2 regions of the Hyphomicrobium sp. MC1 genome follow, and region 2 is predicted to be linked to the other one. Evidence: predicted binding sites of a transcription regulator. Region 2 holds the regulator's gene; the other holds the start of a gene.
What was found. The regulator PhoB, encoded in region 2, activates phosphate uptake and scavenging genes when phosphate is short. The targets are predictions, from matches to a motif close to TGTCATNNANCTGTCAT.
Positions count from the first base shown of each region.

Region 1: HYPMC_RS04140 (UDP-2,3-diacylglucosamine diphosphatase) is a predicted target of PhoB. The motif match lies at 3,154-3,170, and genes of this name have one in related genera.

Region 1 is NC_015717.1:873,206-878,448, reverse strand. Features, by position in the region: gene HYPMC_RS04165 (hypothetical protein) at 1-293, opposite strand, end outside; gene HYPMC_RS04160 (CoA pyrophosphatase) at 413-1,069, shown strand; gene HYPMC_RS04155 (DUF6111 family protein) at 1,066-1,368, shown strand; gene HYPMC_RS04150 (CCA tRNA nucleotidyltransferase) at 1,387-2,643, shown strand; gene HYPMC_RS04145 (hypothetical protein) at 2,738-2,971, shown strand; gene HYPMC_RS04140 (UDP-2,3-diacylglucosamine diphosphatase) at 3,199-4,050, shown strand; gene HYPMC_RS04135 (DUF3419 family protein) at 4,099-5,243, shown strand, end outside.
Region 2 is NC_015717.1:575,532-580,774, forward strand. Features, by position in the region: gene HYPMC_RS02645 (thioredoxin fold domain-containing protein) at 96-485, opposite strand; gene HYPMC_RS02650 (DUF1007 family protein) at 593-1,207, opposite strand; gene HYPMC_RS02655 (zinc ABC transporter substrate-binding protein) at 1,490-2,425, shown strand; gene phoB (phosphate regulon transcriptional regulator PhoB) at 2,544-3,248, opposite strand; gene phoU (phosphate signaling complex protein PhoU) at 3,284-3,997, opposite strand; gene pstB (phosphate ABC transporter ATP-binding protein PstB) at 4,038-4,823, opposite strand; gene pstA (phosphate ABC transporter permease PstA) at 4,820-5,243, opposite strand, start outside.

The DNA of each region.
Region 1 (5,243 bases), 300 kb from region 2:
TCGTTTGCCGAAAACGGAATATCCTTTGCGCGTTTACGCTTGCGAAGAGTTCGCTTCTGCTCGACCGCATCCCAGTAGGCATCGAGCTTCTCTTCGAAATTCTGTCGCGCCGTCTTCCAGACTTGAAAAGCTTCTATCTCGCTATCGGACAGCGACGTCAGAAAATCGATGGTCGACATCGCGGTCGCGCGCGGCGGCGCGATCGGCACCATGAGGCAAACCAGCGTGAGCGCCAGGGCGGGCGCCGAAATGCCCTGCTTCCGAAACGGCGATGTCATACGTAAGTAAGCCACGCGCAGTCCCATCTGCCCCTAAACACGACGCAAGTTAAATGACGAATCAAAAATAGCGTGATTCAGCCGCCCCCGGCCACCCCAGGACGGTCACGCTTCAATTTCTGCCAGGTTGCGAAATGAACCCGCTTTCTGCCTCCAATATGGCAACGCCGGATATCGAGGCTGCCGATTTCGAGCGCCTGGCACGTGCGCGGCTGCTTGCGAGCCCGCCTGAACTGAATGAACCGCAGTCACCTGGCGATGACGATCTGAACCCCGGCCTCGGTCCATTTTCCGCTGGCCTGCGCCACGCAGCCGTCCTGGTACCCATCGTCGCCCGTGAGCCTCTGACCGTGCTGCTGACGGCACGAACGGACCATTTGCCCTCGCACGCCGGACAAATCGCCTTCCCCGGCGGGAAAGTCGAGCAGCAAGACGCAACGCCTCTCGCTGCTGCGCTGCGGGAGACGCGCGAAGAGATTAACCTGGATGCGGCTTTCATCGAGCCGGTCGGTTATCTCTCGCCTTATCGCACCGGCACCGGCTACATCATCACGCCCTCGGTCGCGCTCGTACGTCCGGGCTTCACGCTTACGGCCAATCCGGACGAGGTCGCCGACGTTTTCGAGGTTCCGTTTGCCTTTTTGATGAACGAAGCCAATCACGAGATCCACAGTCGCGTCTGGCGCGGTGCAGAACGCAGGTTCTATGCGATGCCTTACGGTGAACGCTATATATGGGGCGCGACAGCGGGAATAATCCGCACGCTCTATCGGAGACTGTTCAGCACATGATCCGCATCGTTACCGAGAATATTTTTTTCTTCCTGCTGCCGACGTTCCTCTACATCGCCTGGATTGCATTCTCCGAAGATGAATGGCCTGGCCTGATGACGGTCTTGAGCCGTGCCCCCTTGATCCGTCTCTTCTTTGCCGGCGCTGCCGTGATGCTCGCGACGCTCGTCGTGTTTTCGTCCCGCACCTATAACAGCCCCGACGACGTCTATGTGCCCGCCTCCGTCGTCGACGGGAAGCTCGAACCGGCGCGCAGCATTCACGAGACGAAAACGCTGCCCCCGACGGCAAAGCCGTGATTGCAGGACTGAAACGGCATGACTGATACAGCCATCAAATCGACCCGCATGAGTGCCGAATGGCTACGAGCCCCGGCGCTTGCAAAGGTCTTCGCCGCGCTTTCTGCCGGCGGGGCGGAAGCCCGCGTTGTCGGCGGCGCTGTGCGCAACGCAATGATCAACCGCCCCGTCAAGGATATCGACATCGCAACGACAGCTCTGCCCGCCGACGTCATGCGCCTCGCTGCCAATGCCGGTCTTGGCGCATATCCGACTGGCATAGACCACGGCACCGTTACCGTTGTCGCTGACAAGCGATCCTTTGAAGTGACGACGTTGCGCCACGATGTCGAGACGGACGGCCGTCATGCCGTCGTCACCTTCACCACCTCCTGGGAAGAAGACGCCGCCCGCCGCGACTTCACGATCAACGCGCTTTATTGCTCGGCCGACGGCATCGTCTACGATTTCGTCGGCGGCCTCGATGATCTACGCCAACGTCGCGTTCGCTTCATCGGCGATGCCGAGGCACGCATCCGCGAGGATTACCTGCGCATTCTGCGCTTCTTCCGTTTCAGCGCCGAATACGGAAAGGGCCAGCTCGATCCCGCAGGGCTGGCGGCAGCAAATGCCTTGAAAGACGGACTATCGCTGCTCTCCGCTGAGCGCGTCCGCGCCGAAATGCTGAAACTGCTCGCAGCGCTGAACGCCGTCGATGTCGTCAACGCCATGGAAAAAAGCGGCATCCTTCAGCTTGTCGTCAGGACGCGCCTCGAACCTGACCGCTTTGCGCGCTTCGTTGCGATCGAAGCCGCACTGGGCGAGCCACCCGATGCGCTCGCGCGCCTTGCCGCGCTTGCCGTCAACAATCCGGAAGATGCAGCCTTTCTCGGCCGCGAGCTTCGGCTCTCGAATGCCGAAGCCGAGCGTCTCAAAAGCGCATCCGCAGGCGATCCCGGCATCGCCCCGGAAACGTCCGAAGCGATTGCACAAGCTGCACTTTACAGGCTCGGCGCCGATGCCTTCGCGCGCGCCGTCCGCCTTGCCTGGGCACAATCTGGTGCCCCCAGCACCGATCCGCGCTGGCGCGCCCGCGCATTACTCGCCGATCGCTGGAAAATTCCGGTCATGCCCTTCACCGGGAACGACGTCCTTGCACTCGGCATTCAACCAGGTCCGAAAGTCGGCGGCATCCTTAGTGCCTTCGAGCGCTGGTGGATCTCGGAGAATTTTCCCGCCGATGCTGAACGTCAAAGCAGAATGCTTAAAGAGCTGGCGCGCGAAGCTGTTACTTAACAAATCATTAAATTTCACTTCACCTTTGCTTATGCTCCGACTAAAGTCTCTCTCCGGGGTTCACCCATTTGTATCGCGTTGAGGAGACACCCTGATGGACAGCATCGGCCGTGAGCGTGAACGTTCGCTCAAGTTCGTTCAAATCGTCTTCGCCGTTCTCGCTCTTCTCAGTCTGACTGCAGCATTGGCCGTATCGACAAGGGGCGTCGATATGGGCCTTCCCGAAAATTCGACATCACCGATTGCGCTGGCGTTTCTTCTAGTTGGCGCTGTCGACACCATTCTGCTCTACGCCTGGGAGCATATCTTTCAGCGCATCGAATACTGATACGAAATTGCGCTGCCGTCGCGTGGATGGCAGCGCAATCATCAGTGTGTGGCATATTCGCCATATGACACTTTTGCGGCGATCGAAACCGCCGGCATATCTCGCGCGCGCCGCCTCGCGCTGTTGGTAAACCCATAAATAGCTGCGATTTCTTACACTCAACACTACCGGCCGCAGGCGTTCGTCATACGCCTGTTACATGAATCCCGTCCTACGTTTTACATGAAATGCATAGACGCATTTATGGGAAGCGCACTGACTGGGGGCCGACCTTGAGCGCACCAAATCCGGAATTGAACTACCGAACCGTTTTTATTTCCGACATTCACCTCGGAATGCGCAATTGCCAATCGACTGCTCTTCTCGACTTTCTGAAATACGTCGAATGCCAGAACCTCTACCTCGTCGGCGATATCGTCGATTTCTGGAAAGTCCGCCGCGGTCCTTATTGGCCGCAGAGCCACAATGACGTTTTGCAGAAGCTTCTGCGCAAGGCGCGTAAAGGCACCCGCGTCGTCTACATTCCGGGCAACCACGATGACGGCCTGCGCGACTATACCGGCATGAATTTCGGCGGCGTCGAAATCCGCCGCGATGCCATCCATGAAGCCGCCGACGGCAAGCGCTATCTCATTCTGCACGGTGACGAATTCGACGTCGTCGTGCGCTACGCCCGCTGGCTCGCATTTCTCGGCGACCGGTCTTATGACGCAGCTCTCGCGCTCAACGTGCCGCTGAACTTTGCTCGCCGCATGTTCGGCCTCGGTCATTGGTCGCTTTCGGCTTTTCTGAAGCACAAAGTGAAAAGCGCCGTGAACTACATCGGCGAATTCGAGGACGCGCTGGCCGGCGAGGCCAAGCGCCGTGAGGCGCAAGGTCTTATCTGCGGCCACATCCATCACGCCAACTCGCGCCAGATCGACGGCATTCACTACATGAACTGCGGCGACTGGGTCGAAAGCTGCACCGCCATCGGCGAACGCTTCGACGGCCAATTTGAAATCATTCGTTGGAAAGAGCACTTGGCCGCGCGCGCCTCACAGGCACCTTCCGGCCGCTGGTTGATTGAAGCCGCTTAACGGCAATTATGCCGGACGAAAAGCGAGCCGGCGAACGGAGTATCCCACGTGAACGCGACCGCTAAAGCCCTCGAACCGACGAGCATCGATCTTCTGAGCGAAGCTGTGCACCAGAACCGTGCGCTGAGCCTCGCCGGTATCCTTGAGCGCACCTTCACCTTCGCCTTCCGTTCGATGGTCTACCCGCAGATATGGGAAGATCCGCGCGCCGACATGGACGCGCTCGAAATCACCCCGCAAACGCGCATCATGACGATTGCCTCCGGCGGCTGCAATGTCATGAGCTACCTGTCGGCCAATCCGGCGCGCATCTATGCCGTCGATCTCAACGCCACGCACATCGCGCTGCTCAAGCTGAAGGTCGCCGCAGCTCAGCATCTGCCGAACCACGCTACGTTCTATCGCTTCTTCGGCGCCGCCAACGACCGCCGCAACGTCGCCCTCTATAACGATCTCATCGCGCCGCATCTCGACGCCGATACCCGCGCCTATTGGGAAGGCCGCGAGCTGACGGGCCGCCGCCGCATCACGCGCTTCGCGCGCAATTTCTATCATTTCGGGCTGCTCGGCCGCTTCATCGCGACAGGCCATCTCGCTGCGCGCGTGTTCGGCGCCAAACCGAAGCGTCTGCTTGAAGCCCGTTCGATCGAAGAGCAGCGCGAGATCTTTGCGCGCGACATCGGACCGGCCTTCAGCCATCCTGTCTTGCGCTGGATCACGTCAAACCGGGCGTCGCTGTTCGGCCTCGGCATTCCGCCGGTGCAGTATGACGCGCTTTCCGGCAGCGGCGCTCGCACGATGGCCGACGTTTTGAAGGAACGCGCCGAACGCCTGGCGACGGGCTTCGATCTGAAAGACAACTATTTCGCTTGGCAGGCATTCGGCCGCAGCTACGCAACGCAGGGCGAAGGCCCCTGCCCACCGTATCTCGAAAAAGCGAACTTCATGGCGATCAAGGCGCGCGCCAACCGAGTCGAGGTTGTTCACGACAACATGATCCGCTTCCTCTCCGGCGAGCCGGCCGAAAGCCTCGATCGCTATATCCTGCTCGATGCCCAGGACTGGATGGACGACGCAGCCTTGAATGCGTTGTGGGATCAAATCACCCGCACTGCGCGCCCCGGCGCCCGCGTCATCTTCCGCACCGCGGGCGAGGAAAGCATCCTGCCGGGCCGCGTCGCCGACGCGACGCT
Region 2 (5,243 bases):
GTTTACAAGGGTTTTGGGCACCGATACGTGGGGAATTCGAAATGAAAAGGCCAATTGCATGGGCTTTTGGCTGCTTGGGCGACGTTTGGGCGCTTTTAGGGGGCTGAAGCCAGCAGATAGCTGATCGAGTGAAAGAAGTTCTCCGGGCCGATGTAGCCGGAAATCCGGCCGACTTCGGTATGTGATTTGACGACCACAAATGTCGGCACGATGTCGACGCCGGATTTGAAACTCAGATGGACGGCGGCGATATCGTTAATATCGACGAAGCGCACCGGCAGATCCTTGGCCTGAGACGATGCCTGGTAGGCCGGCAGCACGTCGCGGCGGAAAAGCTGGCAGTAGATGCAGCCCTCGGCTTCGACGACGACGAGTTCGAATGCGCCGTTCGGAATGGCAGCTTCGGTATCGATGTCGGCGCGCGAAATCGTAACGGGTGCGAGCATCAGCACGACGAAAAGCAACGTGCGAAGGGCCGTACGCATTTGATGTCACCTCGCGGTCCGCAAGAAGACATCCTTTCTAAGTCATTAATGCCTCTGCGGCTGAGGAATCTCGCCGGTTCGTTAACCGCTGTGCCAAAGCTGGACGGTCAGGATTTCTTGCAGGTGATCGCCACGGTTTTGTAGGAGCCGAAACCGACGACGCCGGCGCCGAACTGTTGCGCCATCGCGGCGCCGAGCTTCTGGGCCTGCGCGTCGGTCTTTTCCGCATCGGGATCGAGCAGCGTCGCCGCGCAGCCAGCGGGCGCTGATGCAAGTTTGACGGCGTCCGTTTTCTCTGGCTCGAAGTCGATGAAGTAGGAGGGATCGAAGACGGCGAATGTCAGGCCCTCGGCATCGGCAAGGACGGGCTTCGCCAGCGACAGGTGGAAGTAAAGGCGGAGGACACCGTTGGTGTATTCGAGGTGCGCTTGGGTCGGCGGCGAGAACGCCAATTGTTCTTCGCCGAGCTTGGCCACCGTGAAGTAGTTGAACTCTTTGAGGCCATCCATGTTGACCTTCAGCAGCGGCTCAAGCTCGTGCTGGTCGTATTTGCCGTCGTTGTTAGTGTCGAGACCTTCGAGCGCCATCGCCGCATAGGAATCGTCGAAGCTCCAGACATGGTCGACGCCCGTAACGGTGCCGTTGTCGTAGTCGACCGTCATCTCATATGTGATCCACATATGAGGATGCGCAGAGGCCGGTATAGAGAAAGCGAGGAGCATTATCGCGGCGGCCGCGAGGCTGAGACATTTATTGAACGACTTATGCAAGATCGGCCCCAATTCCTTTGCTCCGCATTACGCGCGATTCTCGGAGTGCGTTTCATACGAAACGCACATTGAACGTGGCGAGATTGCGACGCGCTGCGCTATTTGGCGGGTATAGGCCAATTCGCCGGTGCGGTTGCATGCCGACGGCGATGGTTATATTATATCCTTTTACTCGGCAGGATGGTGGGAATGAAGCGTTCAGCGGCACGATGTTTCGGTTTTTTGGCGGCCGCGATGACAAGCGCTACGGCCGCTGTCAGCGCTGCCGACGCGCCGAAGGTCGTCGTGACGATCAAGCCCGTACATTCGCTTGTGACGCGTCTGATGGACGGCATCGGGACGCCGCAGCTTATCGTCGAAGGATCGGCATCGCCGCATACGTTCACGCTCAAGCCGTCGACAGCGCGGGCTATCAACGAAGCGGATATTTTCGTTCGTGTGTCGGATACGCTGGAGCCGTTTACGCGCAAGATCGTGACGACATTGCCGTCGAACGTCAAAGTGGTGACGCTTGCGGGCGCAGATGGCGTGACGCTGCTGGATCAACGCGAAGGCGGCACGTTCGAGAAGCATGAGCACGAGCATGAGGCGGACGCGCACGATCATGAGGAAGCAGGCGCTGCCGATCACGATGATCATGATGAGGACGGAGAGGATGGGCATCTCTGGCTCGATCCGTCGAACGCCAAGGCCATTGCGGCCGACATCGCGAAAGCGCTCATTGCGCGCTATCCTGAGTACGCGAGCAAAGTGAAAAGCAACGAGGCGGCGCTCGATGCCGATCTCGATACGCTCGACCATGACCTTTCGAGTGAAATGAAAGGGGCGCAAGGCAAGCCCTTCATCGTCTTCCACGACGCGACGCAGTATTTCGAACATCACTTCGGGCTTCACGCCGTGGGATCGATTACGGTCAGCCCGGACGTGCCGCCGAGCGCAAAAAGACTGACGGAGGTTCGCAGCAAGATTTCGTCGCTCGGTGCAGTCTGTGTTTTTACCGAACCGGAGTTCCAGCCAAACCTTGTTGCTGCGGTTACCGAAGGGACGCATGCCCGTTCGGGGACGATCGACGTCGAAGGGCAATTGCTGACGCCGGGGCCGAAGCTCTACTTCGATCTGATGCATGGCGTCGCGCGCAATCTGTCTAGCTGCCTAACCGCGCCAAGCTGAGAGTCAGTCTTTAGCTGTATTCTCTCGTCATCCTCGGCATGAGATCGGGGATCTATTATGCCGCGGTGATGTTGATTGCTGGATCCTCGGGACAAGCCCGAGGACACATGGCTCGCTATTAAGCCTGCGTTTCGGCTTCGCGGCCGTCGAAGACATAGCCGGCGCCACGGACCGTGCGGATCGGATCGGCTTCGTTGCCGCGGATCAGCGATTTTCTGAGACGGCCGATGTGAACGTCGACGGTGCGCTCGTCGACCTCCGAGGACTGGCCCCATACGCGGTCGAGAAGCTGGCTGCGCGAGAGAACGCGGCGCGGGCTTTCCATGAAGACTTCGAGCATGCGGTATTCGGTCGGGCCGAGGCGGACCTCGCGGACGCCACGCGTCACTTTGTGGGCACCGCGGTCCATCGTGATCTCGCCGGAGACGAGAATATCGCTCATGCGCTCCGGCGCCGCGCGCCGGAGCAGGGCTTTCACACGTGCCATCAATTCCTGCACGGAGAACGGCTTCGTGACGTAGTCGTCGGCGCCGGTCGTCAGGCCCCGCACGCGGTCAGATTCCTCACCGCGGGCGGTCAGCAGGATGATGGGCAGGCTCTGCGTGTCGCCGCGGTTGCGCAGACGGCGGCAAAGCTCGATCCCGGAGATCTTCGGGATCATCCAATCCAATATCGCCAGATCGAAGGTTTGTTCGGCGAGCAATAGTTCGGCTTCCTCGCCATCGGCGGCTTGCACGACGTCGTAACCTTCCGACTGAAGATTGTACTTCAGAAGCTCGGCTAGCGGCGCTTCGTCTTCAACAACGATAATCTTAGCTGGCATGATATTGGATCGGGGTTGCTCTCAGGGTCGTACGGTCATTGGCGCGGCGTAATCAGTGTCGAAGAGGTCTTGTCGCCCTTCGGCCGATCGTCGGCGATCGGTACGCCGTGCACGAGGTAGTAGACGTTCTCGGCGATGTTTGTCGTGTGGTCGCCAATGCGCTCGATATTCTTGGCGCCAAAGAGGAAGTGCGTGCAGATACCGATGTTGCGCGGATCTTCCATCATGTACGTCAGGAGTTCGCGGAACAGCGAGTTATACATAGCGTCGACCTGCTGGTCGTTGCGCCAGACTTCCATCGCCTTCTCGGCATCGAGCGTCGTCAGCGCATCAAGAACGTCCTTGAGCTGCTGCTGCACCATCTCGGTCATGTGGCGCATGCCGGTCATCAGCGGCTTGGGATAGGCTTCCCCTGCAATGGTGAGAGCGCGCTTGGCGATGTTCTTGGCAAGGTCGCCGATACGCTCAAGGTCGCCCGCAATCTTGATGACTGTCATGATGTGGCGCAGGTCGTTGGCGACCGGCTGGCGGCGGGCAATCATCAGAATGACCTGGTCCTGCAGCTCGCGTTCGAGCTGGTCGACCATGACATCGTCGGAAACGGCTTTCTCGGCGAGCTTAGGGTCGCGGCGTTCGAGCGAGTCCATCGCCTGAACGAGAAGCTTTTCGGCATAGCCGCCCATCTGCGCGATGCGGCGGTCGAGGAGCTTCAACTCTTCCTCGTATGACTTCACGGTATGTTCGTTCATCGTCGTAATCCTGAAATCCGGTTTGGCCTCAACGTCATCTCTAGCCGAAGCGGCCGGTGATGTAGTCTTGCGTGCGACTATCCGTTGGGTTTGTGAAAAGCTTTTTGGTGTCGCCGAATTCGACGAGATCGCCGAGGTACATGAAAGCAGTATTCTGCGAGACGCGGACTGCCTGCTGCATGTTGTGGGTCACGATGGCGATCGTGAATTCGTTCTTCAACTCGTCGATCAGCTCTTCGACCTTAGCGGTCGAAATCGGATCGAGAGCGGAGCAGGGCTCGTCGAACAGGATGACTTCCGGGCGGATCGCAACTGTGCGGGCGATGCACAGACGTTGCTGCTGACCGCCGGATAACGACAGGCCGCTGGCGTGCAGCTTGTCTTTTACTTCCTTCCAGAGCGCTGCCTTTTCGAGGGCGCTTTCGACGCGGGCGTCGACTTCGGATTTCGGCAGGCGCTCATAAAGGCGAAGACCGAACGCGATATTTTCATAGATCGTCATCGGGAACGGCGTCGGCTTCTGGAACACCATGCCGATGCGCGAGCGCAGCAGGTTCAGGTCCTTCATGTCGAGGATGTTTTCACCGTCGAACATGATCTTACCTTCGGCGTGCTGGCCGGGATAAAGATCGTACATGCGGTTCAAAACACGCAGGAGCGTAGACTTGCCGCAACCCGAAGGTCCGATGAAGGCTGTCACCTGCCGCTCGTAAAGCGGCAACGAGATGCCTTTGAGTGCCAGAGTCGATCCGTAGTAGAACTTCAGGTCCTGGACCGAAATTTTCTCGGTCAGGCCGGTGTCGACGTCTTTTGACATTACGTTCATTTGGATGTCCTCGAAGTACCCAGGTAACGAGCGGCGATACTAAGCGTGAGCACCGCTGCGGTGATTAACAGTGCGCCGGTCCAGGCGAGGCGCTGCCAGTCCTCGTAAGGGCTCAAGGCATACTGGAAAATAACGACCGGCAAGCTTGCCATCGGAGCATTAAGATCGGTGCTCCAGAACTGGTTGTTAAGAGCGGTGAACAGAAGCGGAGCGGTTTCGCCGCTGACGCGAGCGATAGCAAGCAGCACGCCCGTGATCATGCCGGCGCGGGCCGCCTTGTAAGCCACCTTACGGATGACGAGCGACTGGGGCATGCCGAGCGCTGAAGAGGCTTCGCGAAGCTGGTTCGGAACCAGCAGCAGCATGTTTTCAGTCGTGCGAACGACCGTCGGGATGACAAGTACCGCCAGGGCCGCGGCA